4 regions of the Cytobacillus sp. FSL R5-0569 genome follow, and region 4 is predicted to be linked to each of the others. Evidence: a T-box and tRNA genes for the amino acid it is inferred to sense, from the RefSeq annotation. Region 4 holds a T-box; the other regions hold tRNA genes.
What was found. A T-box is a leader RNA that pairs with one kind of tRNA and senses whether it is charged. The one in region 4 lies ahead of serS (serine--tRNA ligase), so its partner is inferred to be a tRNA-Ser.
Positions count from the first base shown of each region.

Region 1: it has a tRNA-Ser gene. The T-box ahead of serS (serine--tRNA ligase) is inferred to sense a tRNA for this amino acid. The anticodon was not compared.
Region 2: it has a tRNA-Ser gene. The T-box ahead of serS (serine--tRNA ligase) is inferred to sense a tRNA for this amino acid. The anticodon was not compared.
Region 3: it has a tRNA-Ser gene. The T-box ahead of serS (serine--tRNA ligase) is inferred to sense a tRNA for this amino acid. The anticodon was not compared.

Region 1 covers NZ_JBBOWW010000001.1:3,682,311-3,684,483, reverse strand. The annotation lists tRNA gene MKX78_RS18600 (tRNA-Ile) at 1-65, shown strand, start outside; tRNA gene MKX78_RS18595 (tRNA-Ser) at 72-164, shown strand; tRNA gene MKX78_RS18590 (tRNA-Met) at 178-251, shown strand; tRNA gene MKX78_RS18585 (tRNA-Asp) at 255-331, shown strand; tRNA gene MKX78_RS18580 (tRNA-Phe) at 351-423, shown strand; tRNA gene MKX78_RS18575 (tRNA-His) at 433-508, shown strand; tRNA gene MKX78_RS18570 (tRNA-Gly) at 511-581, shown strand; tRNA gene MKX78_RS18565 (tRNA-Ile) at 589-665, shown strand; tRNA gene MKX78_RS18560 (tRNA-Asn) at 676-750, shown strand; tRNA gene MKX78_RS18555 (tRNA-Ser) at 754-844, shown strand; tRNA gene MKX78_RS18550 (tRNA-Glu) at 848-919, shown strand; gene glgB (1,4-alpha-glucan branching enzyme) at 1,099-2,173, shown strand, end outside.
Region 2 covers NZ_JBBOWW010000001.1:3,914,234-3,916,406, forward strand. The annotation lists tRNA gene MKX78_RS19935 (tRNA-Leu) at 1-60, opposite strand, end outside; tRNA gene MKX78_RS19940 (tRNA-Cys) at 65-135, opposite strand; tRNA gene MKX78_RS19945 (tRNA-Gln) at 140-211, opposite strand; tRNA gene MKX78_RS19950 (tRNA-His) at 228-303, opposite strand; tRNA gene MKX78_RS19955 (tRNA-Trp) at 310-383, opposite strand; tRNA gene MKX78_RS19960 (tRNA-Tyr) at 387-470, opposite strand; tRNA gene MKX78_RS19965 (tRNA-Phe) at 484-559, opposite strand; tRNA gene MKX78_RS19970 (tRNA-Asp) at 579-655, opposite strand; tRNA gene MKX78_RS19975 (tRNA-Met) at 659-732, opposite strand; tRNA gene MKX78_RS19980 (tRNA-Ser) at 747-839, opposite strand; tRNA gene MKX78_RS19985 (tRNA-Met) at 856-929, opposite strand; tRNA gene MKX78_RS19990 (tRNA-Ala) at 956-1,031, opposite strand; tRNA gene MKX78_RS19995 (tRNA-Pro) at 1,045-1,121, opposite strand; tRNA gene MKX78_RS20000 (tRNA-Arg) at 1,130-1,203, opposite strand; tRNA gene MKX78_RS20005 (tRNA-Gly) at 1,207-1,281, opposite strand; tRNA gene MKX78_RS20010 (tRNA-Leu) at 1,305-1,386, opposite strand; tRNA gene MKX78_RS20015 (tRNA-Lys) at 1,396-1,471, opposite strand; tRNA gene MKX78_RS20020 (tRNA-Thr) at 1,486-1,561, opposite strand; tRNA gene MKX78_RS20025 (tRNA-Val) at 1,577-1,652, opposite strand; tRNA gene MKX78_RS20030 (tRNA-Glu) at 1,657-1,731, opposite strand; rRNA gene rrf (5S ribosomal RNA) at 1,762-1,878, opposite strand; rRNA gene MKX78_RS20040 (23S ribosomal RNA) at 2,149-2,173, opposite strand, start outside.
Region 3 covers NZ_JBBOWW010000001.1:1,388,142-1,390,314, forward strand. The annotation lists rRNA gene MKX78_RS07170 (23S ribosomal RNA) at 1-434, shown strand, start outside; rRNA gene rrf (5S ribosomal RNA) at 664-781, shown strand; tRNA gene MKX78_RS07180 (tRNA-Asn) at 801-875, shown strand; tRNA gene MKX78_RS07185 (tRNA-Ser) at 878-971, shown strand; tRNA gene MKX78_RS07190 (tRNA-Glu) at 987-1,061, shown strand; tRNA gene MKX78_RS07195 (tRNA-Val) at 1,066-1,141, shown strand; tRNA gene MKX78_RS07200 (tRNA-Met) at 1,152-1,225, shown strand; tRNA gene MKX78_RS07205 (tRNA-Asp) at 1,229-1,305, shown strand; tRNA gene MKX78_RS07210 (tRNA-Phe) at 1,372-1,447, shown strand; tRNA gene MKX78_RS07215 (tRNA-Thr) at 1,451-1,523, shown strand; tRNA gene MKX78_RS07220 (tRNA-Tyr) at 1,535-1,618, shown strand; tRNA gene MKX78_RS07225 (tRNA-Trp) at 1,622-1,695, shown strand; tRNA gene MKX78_RS07230 (tRNA-His) at 1,702-1,777, shown strand; tRNA gene MKX78_RS07235 (tRNA-Gln) at 1,824-1,898, shown strand; tRNA gene MKX78_RS07240 (tRNA-Gly) at 1,904-1,978, shown strand; tRNA gene MKX78_RS07245 (tRNA-Cys) at 1,998-2,071, shown strand; tRNA gene MKX78_RS07250 (tRNA-Leu) at 2,103-2,173, shown strand, end outside.
Region 4 covers NZ_JBBOWW010000001.1:18,213-20,385, forward strand. The annotation lists gene MKX78_RS00075 (D-alanyl-D-alanine carboxypeptidase family protein) at 1-588, shown strand, start outside; T-box leader at 651-876, shown strand; gene serS (serine--tRNA ligase) at 928-2,173, shown strand, end outside.

The DNA of each region.
Region 1 (2,173 bases), 3.7 Mb from region 4:
CAGCTGGTTAGAGCAGACGGCTCATAACCGTCCGGTCGTAGGTTCGAGTCCTACAAGGTCCACCATTATTCGGAGGAATACCCAAGTCTGGCTGAAGGGATCGGTCTTGAAAACCGACAGGGGTGTTAAAGCCCGCGGGGGTTCGAATCCCTCTTCCTCCGCCATTCATATTATTATCGCGGGGTGGAGCAGTCCGGTAGCTCGTCGGGCTCATAACCCGAAGGTCGCAGGTTCAAATCCTGCCCCCGCAATCTGGTCCGGTAGTTCAGTTGGTTAGAATGCCTGCCTGTCACGCAGGAGGTCGCGGGTTCGAGTCCCGTCCGGACCGCCATTTACATATTTATTATTTTGGCTCAGTAGCTCAGTCGGTAGAGCAAAGGACTGAAAATCCTTGTGTCGGCGGTTCGATTCCGTCCTGAGCCATCTTTTATGGCGGTTGTGGCGAAGTGGTTAACGCATCGGATTGTGGTTCCGACATTCGTGGGTTCGATTCCCATCAGCCGCCCCATTGCGGGTGTAGTTTAGTGGTAAAACCTCAGCCTTCCAAGCTGATGATGAGGGTTCGATTCCCTTCACCCGCTTAAATAGGGGCCTATAGCTCAGCTGGTTAGAGCGCACGCCTGATAAGCGTGAGGTCGATGGTTCGAGTCCATTTAGGCCCACCATTTATATTATTCCGCAGTAGCTCAGTGGTAGAGCATTCGGCTGTTAACCGAACGGTCGTAGGTTCGAATCCTACCTGCGGAGCCATATGGAGAAGTACTCAAGTGGCTGAAGAGGCGCCCCTGCTAAGGGTGTAGGTCGGGCAACCGGCGCGAGGGTTCAAATCCCTCCTTCTCCGCCAGTTGGCCCCTTGGTCAAGCGGTTAAGACACCGCCCTTTCACGGCGGTAACACGGGTTCGAATCCCGTAGGGGTCATAAAAAAGAAGCTGTCAACATAAGTTGACAGCTTCTTTTTTATGTGGCTAACACTTTTTGGATGTTATATTATCTGTCATTAGATGTCAAAATAATTTGAAAAATAACAAGGGATTTTTATACTTAAGACGAATTATTTAAGAAAGAGTAATGTAATACAAGGAGTGGAATGAATTAAGATGAATACAACTGCATACCCCACTGAATTCGAAATGCACTTGTTTCATGAAGGAAGCTTATTTATGGCATACGAACTGTTTGGATCACACCGTCATAAAGAAGGAGATAATTGGGTTACTTCCTTTACTATCTATGCTCCACATGCCACCTCAATATCATTAGTTGGTTCTTTTAATCATTGGAATGGCGAAGGTTTTTCATTAGATAAAGTAAATAAAGAGGGGATATGGAGAATTCAGCTAGATGGAGATTTAACAGGAGAAATTTATAAATATGCAATTAAGAACAAGGATGAACAAACTTTTTTAAAGGCTGATCCTTTTGCTTTTTGTTCAGAATTACGGCCTAGTACTGCTTCGATTGTTTATTCCTTAGAAGGTTACAAATGGAAGGACCAAGGCTGGCAAAAGGAAAAACAACAAAGGAAAGCATTTTCAGAACCTATGATGATATATGAGATGCACTTAGGTACATGGAAAAAGAGGAATGGCCTTTTATTGACATACAGTGAACTAGCAGAAGAAATCATTCCTTACGTAAAGGAGCATGGTTTTACACATATTGAATTGATGCCTATAATTGAACACCCTTATGATCGTTCATGGGGGTATCAAGGAACAGGCTATTATTCGGCTACTAGTAGATATGGTGAACCAAAAGATTTAATGTTTTTTATTGATCAATGTCATCAAAATAATATTGGTGTTATTTTAGATTGGGTACCAGGACATTTCTGTAAAGATCAACATGGGCTATATTGTTTAGATGGTGAATATGTTTATGAATACGAAACAGAAGCTGATAGGGAAAATTTTGTTTGGGGTACAGCTAATTTTAATTTAAGTAAAACAGAGGTTCATAGTTTCCTCATATCCAATGCTATTTTTTGGATGGAAAAATACCATGTCGATGGATTTAGAATTGATGCAGTATCAAATATCATTTTTTGGCCTAATAACGAGAATAGGGAAAATCCATTTGGTATTCAATTTTTACAGAAATTAAATAAGGCTGTTTTTGCTTATGATCCTTCTATCTTGATGATGGCAGAGGATTCTACAGATTGGCCCCAAG
Region 2 (2,173 bases), 3.9 Mb from region 4:
GACACTCCCGAAGGAACACGATTTTGAGTCGTGCGCGTCTGCCAATTCCGCCACACCGGCATAAAGGCAACACCCGGATTTGAACCGGGGATAAAGGTTTTGCAGACCTCTGCCTTACCACTTGGCTATGCTGCCATAACTGGGCTAGTAGGGTTCGAACCTACGAATGACGGAATCAAAATCCGTTGCCTTACCACTTGGCTATAGCCCAATAAAATGTTTAAAAATGGGGCGGCTGATGGGAATCGAACCCACGAATGTCGGAACCACAATCCGATGCGTTAACCACTTCGCCACAACCGCCATAATTGGCAGGGGTAGTAGGAATCGAACCCACATCAAAGGTTTTGGAGACCTTCGTTTTACCATTAAACTATACCCCTAGATGGTGGAGGGGGGCAGATTCGAACTGCCGAACCCGAAGGAGCGGATTTACAGTCCGCCGCGTTTAGCCACTTCGCTACCCCTCCAAAAAAGACTAAATGGTGGCTCAGGACGGAATCGAACCGCCGACACAAGGATTTTCAGTCCTTTGCTCTACCGACTGAGCTACTGAGCCAAAATAATAAATATGTAAATGGCGGTCCGGACGGGACTCGAACCCGCGACCTCCTGCGTGACAGGCAGGCATTCTAACCAACTGAACTACCGGACCAGATTGCGGGGGCAGGATTTGAACCTGCGACCTTCGGGTTATGAGCCCGACGAGCTACCGGACTGCTCCACCCCGCGATAATAAATATTAATGGCGGAGGAAGAGGGATTCGAACCCCCGCGGGCTTTAACACCCCTGTCGGTTTTCAAGACCGATCCCTTCAGCCAGACTTGGGTATTCCTCCATTAATAAAAAAGCAATAGCGGCGGAGGGGATCGAACCCCCGACCTCACGGGTATGAACCGTACGCTCTAGCCAGCTGAGCTACACCGCCATAAAATATATTGTTAAAAATTAAATTGGTGGAGCCTAGCGGGATCGAACCGCTGACCTCCTGCGTGCAAAGCAGGCGCTCTCCCAGCTGAGCTAAGGCCCCTAAAAAGTATTCGTGGTCGGGAAGACAGGATTCGAACCTGCGACCCCTTGGTCCCAAACCAAGTGCTCTACCAAGCTGAGCTACTTCCCGAAATAAAACGCGCCCGAGAGGAGTCGAACCCCTAACCTTTTGATCCGTAGTCAAACGCTCTATCCAATTGAGCTACGGGCGCATATGGAGCGGAAGACGGGATTCGAACCCGCGACCCTCACCTTGGCAAGGTGATGTTCTACCACTGAACTACTTCCGCAAATATCCATTATAAAATACTAATGCGGGTGAAGGGAGTCGAACCCCCACGCCTTGCGGCGCCAGATCCTAAGTCTGGTGCGTCTGCCAATTCCGCCACACCCGCAAATATAAATGGTGAGCCATGAAGGACTCGAACCTTCGACCCTCTGATTAAAAGTCAGATGCTCTACCAACTGAGCTAATGGCTCGTACAAAGGACGAGTGGTGCCGGCCAGAGGACTTGAACCCCCAACCTACTGATTACAAGTCAGTTGCTCTACCAATTGAGCTAGGCCGGCAAATAAACACAAAAATGGTGGAGGATGACGGGATCGAACCGCCGACCCTCTGCTTGTAAGGCAGATGCTCTCCCAGCTGAGCTAATCCTCCAAAATGGTGACCCCTACGGGATTCGAACCCGTGTTACCGCCGTGAAGGGGCGGTGTCTTAACCGCTTGACCAAGGGGCCAAAAAATAACCCCAAAAATTGGGGTAGTTTGCCCGGCAGCGTCCTACTCTCACAAGGGGACAGCCCCTAACTACCATCGGCGCTGAGAAGCTTAACTTCCGTGTTCGGTATGGGAACGGGTGTGACCTTCTCGCTATCGCCACCGGACTATGAAATTGTAAGGGAATCGTTCCCTCAAAACTAGGTAATGTTGAAGAAGATATTTATGAGTAATCGCCTATGCGTTGCTGATGCGACTACTTACGTAGTGCTGTCTAGCTGCGGCGGCTTGGAGCCGCCCGCATTTCGTATTGTCCAGCTACAGCGCCTAGGTGCTCGAGGTCATAAGTCAAATTTGTCATGAGGTTAAAGAACAACCTCCTGTCAAATCTGTCTTATGCTTGTCGCACCTGTGCAAGGCGCTTTCGCTTTTCGTTTTTGGTTAAGTCCTCGATCGATTAGT
Region 3 (2,173 bases), 1.4 Mb from region 4:
CCAAGAGTCCACATCGACGGGGAGGTTTGGCACCTCGATGTCGGCTCATCGCATCCTGGGGCTGTAGTCGGTCCCAAGGGTTGGGCTGTTCGCCCATTAAAGCGGTACGCGAGCTGGGTTCAGAACGTCGTGAGACAGTTCGGTCCCTATCCGTCGTGGGCGCAGGAAATTTGAGAGGAGCTGTCCTTAGTACGAGAGGACCGGGATGGACGCACCGCTGGTGTACCAGTTGTCTTGCCAAAGGCATCGCTGGGTAGCTATGTGCGGAAGGGATAAGTGCTGAAAGCATCTAAGCATGAAGCCCCCCTCGAGATGAGATTTCCCATAGCGCAAGCTAGTAAGATCCCTGAAAGATGATCAGGTTGATAGGTTAGAGGTGGAAGTGTGGCGACACATGCAGCTGACTAATACTAATCGATCGAGGACTTAACCAAAAACGAAAAGCGAAAGCGCCTACCTAGGCGCTGTAGCTGGACAATACGAAATGCGGGCGGCTTCAAGCCGCCGCAGCTAGACAGCACTACGTAAGTAGTCGCGTCAGCACGCATTCAGGCGATTACTCAAAACAATCTTCTTCAACATTACCTAGTTTTCAGAGAATGATTTAAAATTTCTCTTGAAAATTTTATTAAAGACGTTATAATAATATATGTCTTTAAAAAGTCCGGTGGCGATAGCGAGAAGGTCACACCCGTTCCCATACCGAACACGGAAGTTAAGCTTCTAAAGCGCCGATGGTAGTTAGGGGCTGTCCCCTTGTGAGAGTAGGAAGTTGCCGGGCATACATACTATTAAATTATTCCGCAGTAGCTCAGTGGTAGAGCATTCGGCTGTTAACCGAACGGTCGTAGGTTCGAATCCTACCTGCGGAGCCAATGGAGAGCTGTCCGAGCTGGCCGAAGGAGCACGATTGGAAATCGTGTAGGCGGTTTATAGCCGTCTCAAGGGTTCAAATCCCTTGCTCTCCGCCATTAAACATATAAATTGGCCCCTTGGTCAAGCGGTTAAGACACCGCCCTTTCACGGCGGTAACACGGGTTCGAATCCCGTAGGGGTCACCATTTTGGAGGATTAGCTCAGCTGGGAGAGCATCTGCCTTACAAGCAGAGGGTCGGCGGTTCGATCCCGTCATCCTCCACCATTCATATTATCGCGGGGTGGAGCAGTCCGGTAGCTCGTCGGGCTCATAACCCGAAGGTCGCAGGTTCAAATCCTGCCCCCGCAATTTGGTCCGGTAGTTCAGTTGGTTAGAATGCCTGCCTGTCACGCAGGAGGTCGCGGGTTCGAGTCCCGTCCGGACCGCCACTACATAAATTCACACAAATTAATTTAAAACATATTGTAAAACGTATTGCAAAACGTATAAGTTTTGGCTCAGTAGCTCAGTCGGTAGAGCAAAGGACTGAAAATCCTTGTGTCGGCGGTTCGATTCCGTCCTGAGCCACCATTTGCCGGCCTAGCTCAATTGGTAGAGCAACTGACTTGTAATCAGTAGGTTGGGGGTTCAAGTCCTCTGGCCGGCATTGTTTTTTATGGAGGGGTAGCGAAGTGGCTAAACGCGGCGGACTGTAAATCCGCTCCTTCGGGTTCGGCAGTTCGAATCTGCCCCCCTCCACCATCTAGGGGTATAGTTTAATGGTAAAACGAAGGTCTCCAAAACCTTTGATGTGGGTTCGATTCCTACTACCCCTGCCAATTATGGCGGTTGTGGCGAAGTGGTTAACGCATCGGATTGTGGTTCCGACATTCGTGGGTTCGATTCCCATCAGCCGCCCCATTATTTTAAATTCACATTTTTTGCTTTCATGCATAGAATATACAAATGGGCTATAGCCAAGTGGTAAGGCAACGGATTTTGATTCCGTCATTCGCAGGTTCGAACCCTGCTAGCCCAGCCAGATCTGCGGAAGTAGTTCAGTGGTAGAACATCACCTTGCCAAGGTGAGGGTCGCGGGTTCGAATCCCGTCTTCCGCTCCAAGTAGTTATTTATATTGATGGCGGCATAGCCAAGTGGTAAGGCAGAGGTCTGCAAAACCTTCACCACCGGTTCAAATCCGGTTGCCGCCTCCAATACATATTCACTCATTTTTATACACCTCATGCCGGGGTGGCGGAACTGGCAGACGCACAGGACTTAAAATCCTGCGGTAGGTGACTACCGTACCGGTTCGA
Region 4 (2,173 bases):
ACAGGGACAACTGATTTTGCAGGTTCTTCTTTTACAGGAACAGCTGAACGTGATGGAAAAAGATATGTAACAGTTGTTATGAATGCTAAAGGTGGCGGCGATTCTGGTTATAATCAAGCTAGATTCGACGAAACAAAGAAAATGTTTGATTACGCGTTCTCTAATTTTGATAAAAAAGAGATCGTTCCTGCTGGCTATCAAGTGAAAGATAAAGAAAAACTTGCCGTTGAAAAAGGGAAAGAAAATGCAGTAGCGATTGAATCAAAAGAGGCCATTACATTAACTGTTAAAAATGGTGAAGAAGAGAATTATCAACCAAAGCTTGTGATTAATGAAGATTTATTAAATGATCAAGGTCAATTAACAGCTCCTGTAAAAAAAGGTGATGTTGTTGGTTATTTAACGGTTGAAGATAAAGATGGTAATGCGATTGAATTTTTAAATGCTAACCAAACAAGAGTTGATGTCATCGCTTCTGAATCGGTTGAAAAAGCGAACTGGTTCGTTTTATCTATGCGTGGTGTTGGTGGATTCTTTGGAGATGTTTGGGACAGTGTTGCATCTACTGTTAAAGGTTGGTTTTCTTGAATAATGTAGTTGCATTTGGCTTATAATTATAGTAAATTATGTATTACTAATAAGTTGAATAAAAGAAAGCATAAAGAAGGAAGTAGTATCAAGTACACTTTTGCCATAGAGAGCTGGTGGTTGGTGCAAACCAGACAAAAGCACTTGAGAATCCATCCTTTGCGTAGAGCTTGGAACACATTTTTTGTAAGTAAAAGCTCTCGGGTAAACCTCGTTAAAGATTTAAAGTGAAAAGTATGGACTATACTTTTAACTAGGGTGGCAACGCGGGTAACTCTCGTCCCTTTATAGGGGACGGGAGTTTTTTGTTTTCACAAATTGAATATGGAGGGAAAGGCTATGTTAGATATCAAATATTTAAGAGCTAATTTTGCTGAAGTAAAAGAAAAACTAGAAAAACACCGTGGGGAAGATATTTCTGATCTTGAGAAGTTTGAGGATTTGGATGTAAAACGCCGAGAATTACTTGTAAAAACGGAAGAGCTTAAAAGCAAAAGAAATGAAGTATCACAGCAAGTGGCTGTTTTAAAACGAGAGAAAAAAGATGCGGACCAATTAATTGCTGAAATGAGGCAAGTTGGCGACCAAATTAAGGATTTAGACCATGAGTTACGTGAAGTAGAAGCTGAATTAGAGCTTATCTTACTCAGTATTCCAAACATCCCACATGAAAGTGTACCCGTTGGGGAGACAGAGGATGACAATGTCTTAGCTTGGCAATGGGGAGAAGTAAAGGGATTTGATTTTGAATTTAAACCGCATTGGGATATAGCGACTGAGCTTGGAATATTAGATTTTGAACGAGCAGGAAAAGTAACTGGCAGTCGTTTTGTATTTTATAAAGGGTTAGGTGCTAGATTAGAGCGCGCATTGTATAACTTTATGTTGGACCTCCATACAGAAGAACATGGATACGAAGAAGTGCTACCACCATATATGGTTAATCGTGCAAGTATGACAGGTACAGGACAATTACCAAAATTTGAAGAGGATGCATTTTTAATTGAGAGTGAGGATTATTTCCTTATTCCAACGGCAGAGGTACCAATCACGAATATGCATCGCGATGAAATTTTAAGTGCTGATCAATTACCAATTAATTACGCCGCATTTAGTGCGTGCTTCCGTTCTGAAGCTGGCTCAGCTGGCCGTGATACGAGAGGTCTTATTCGTCAGCATCAGTTTAATAAGGTTGAGCTTGTGAAGTTTGTTAAACCAGAAGACTCTTATAACGAGTTGGAGAAATTAACAAAAAATGCAGAGAAGGTATTACAACTGCTTGGTTTACCTTATCGCGTCATGAGTATGTGCACTGCTGATTTAGGATTCACAGCTGCGAAGAAGTACGATATTGAAGTATGGATGCCTAGCTACGATAATTATCGAGAAATTTCTTCTTGTAGTAACTTTGAAGCTTTCCAAGCGAGACGTGCAAATATCCGCTTCCGTCGTGATGCTAAAGGTAAGCCGGAGAATGTTCATACATTAAATGGCTCTGGGTTAGCAGTGGGACGTACAGTCGCTGCGATATTAGAAAATTATCAACAAGCTGATGGTAGTGTGGTTATTCCAGAAGTACTTCGCC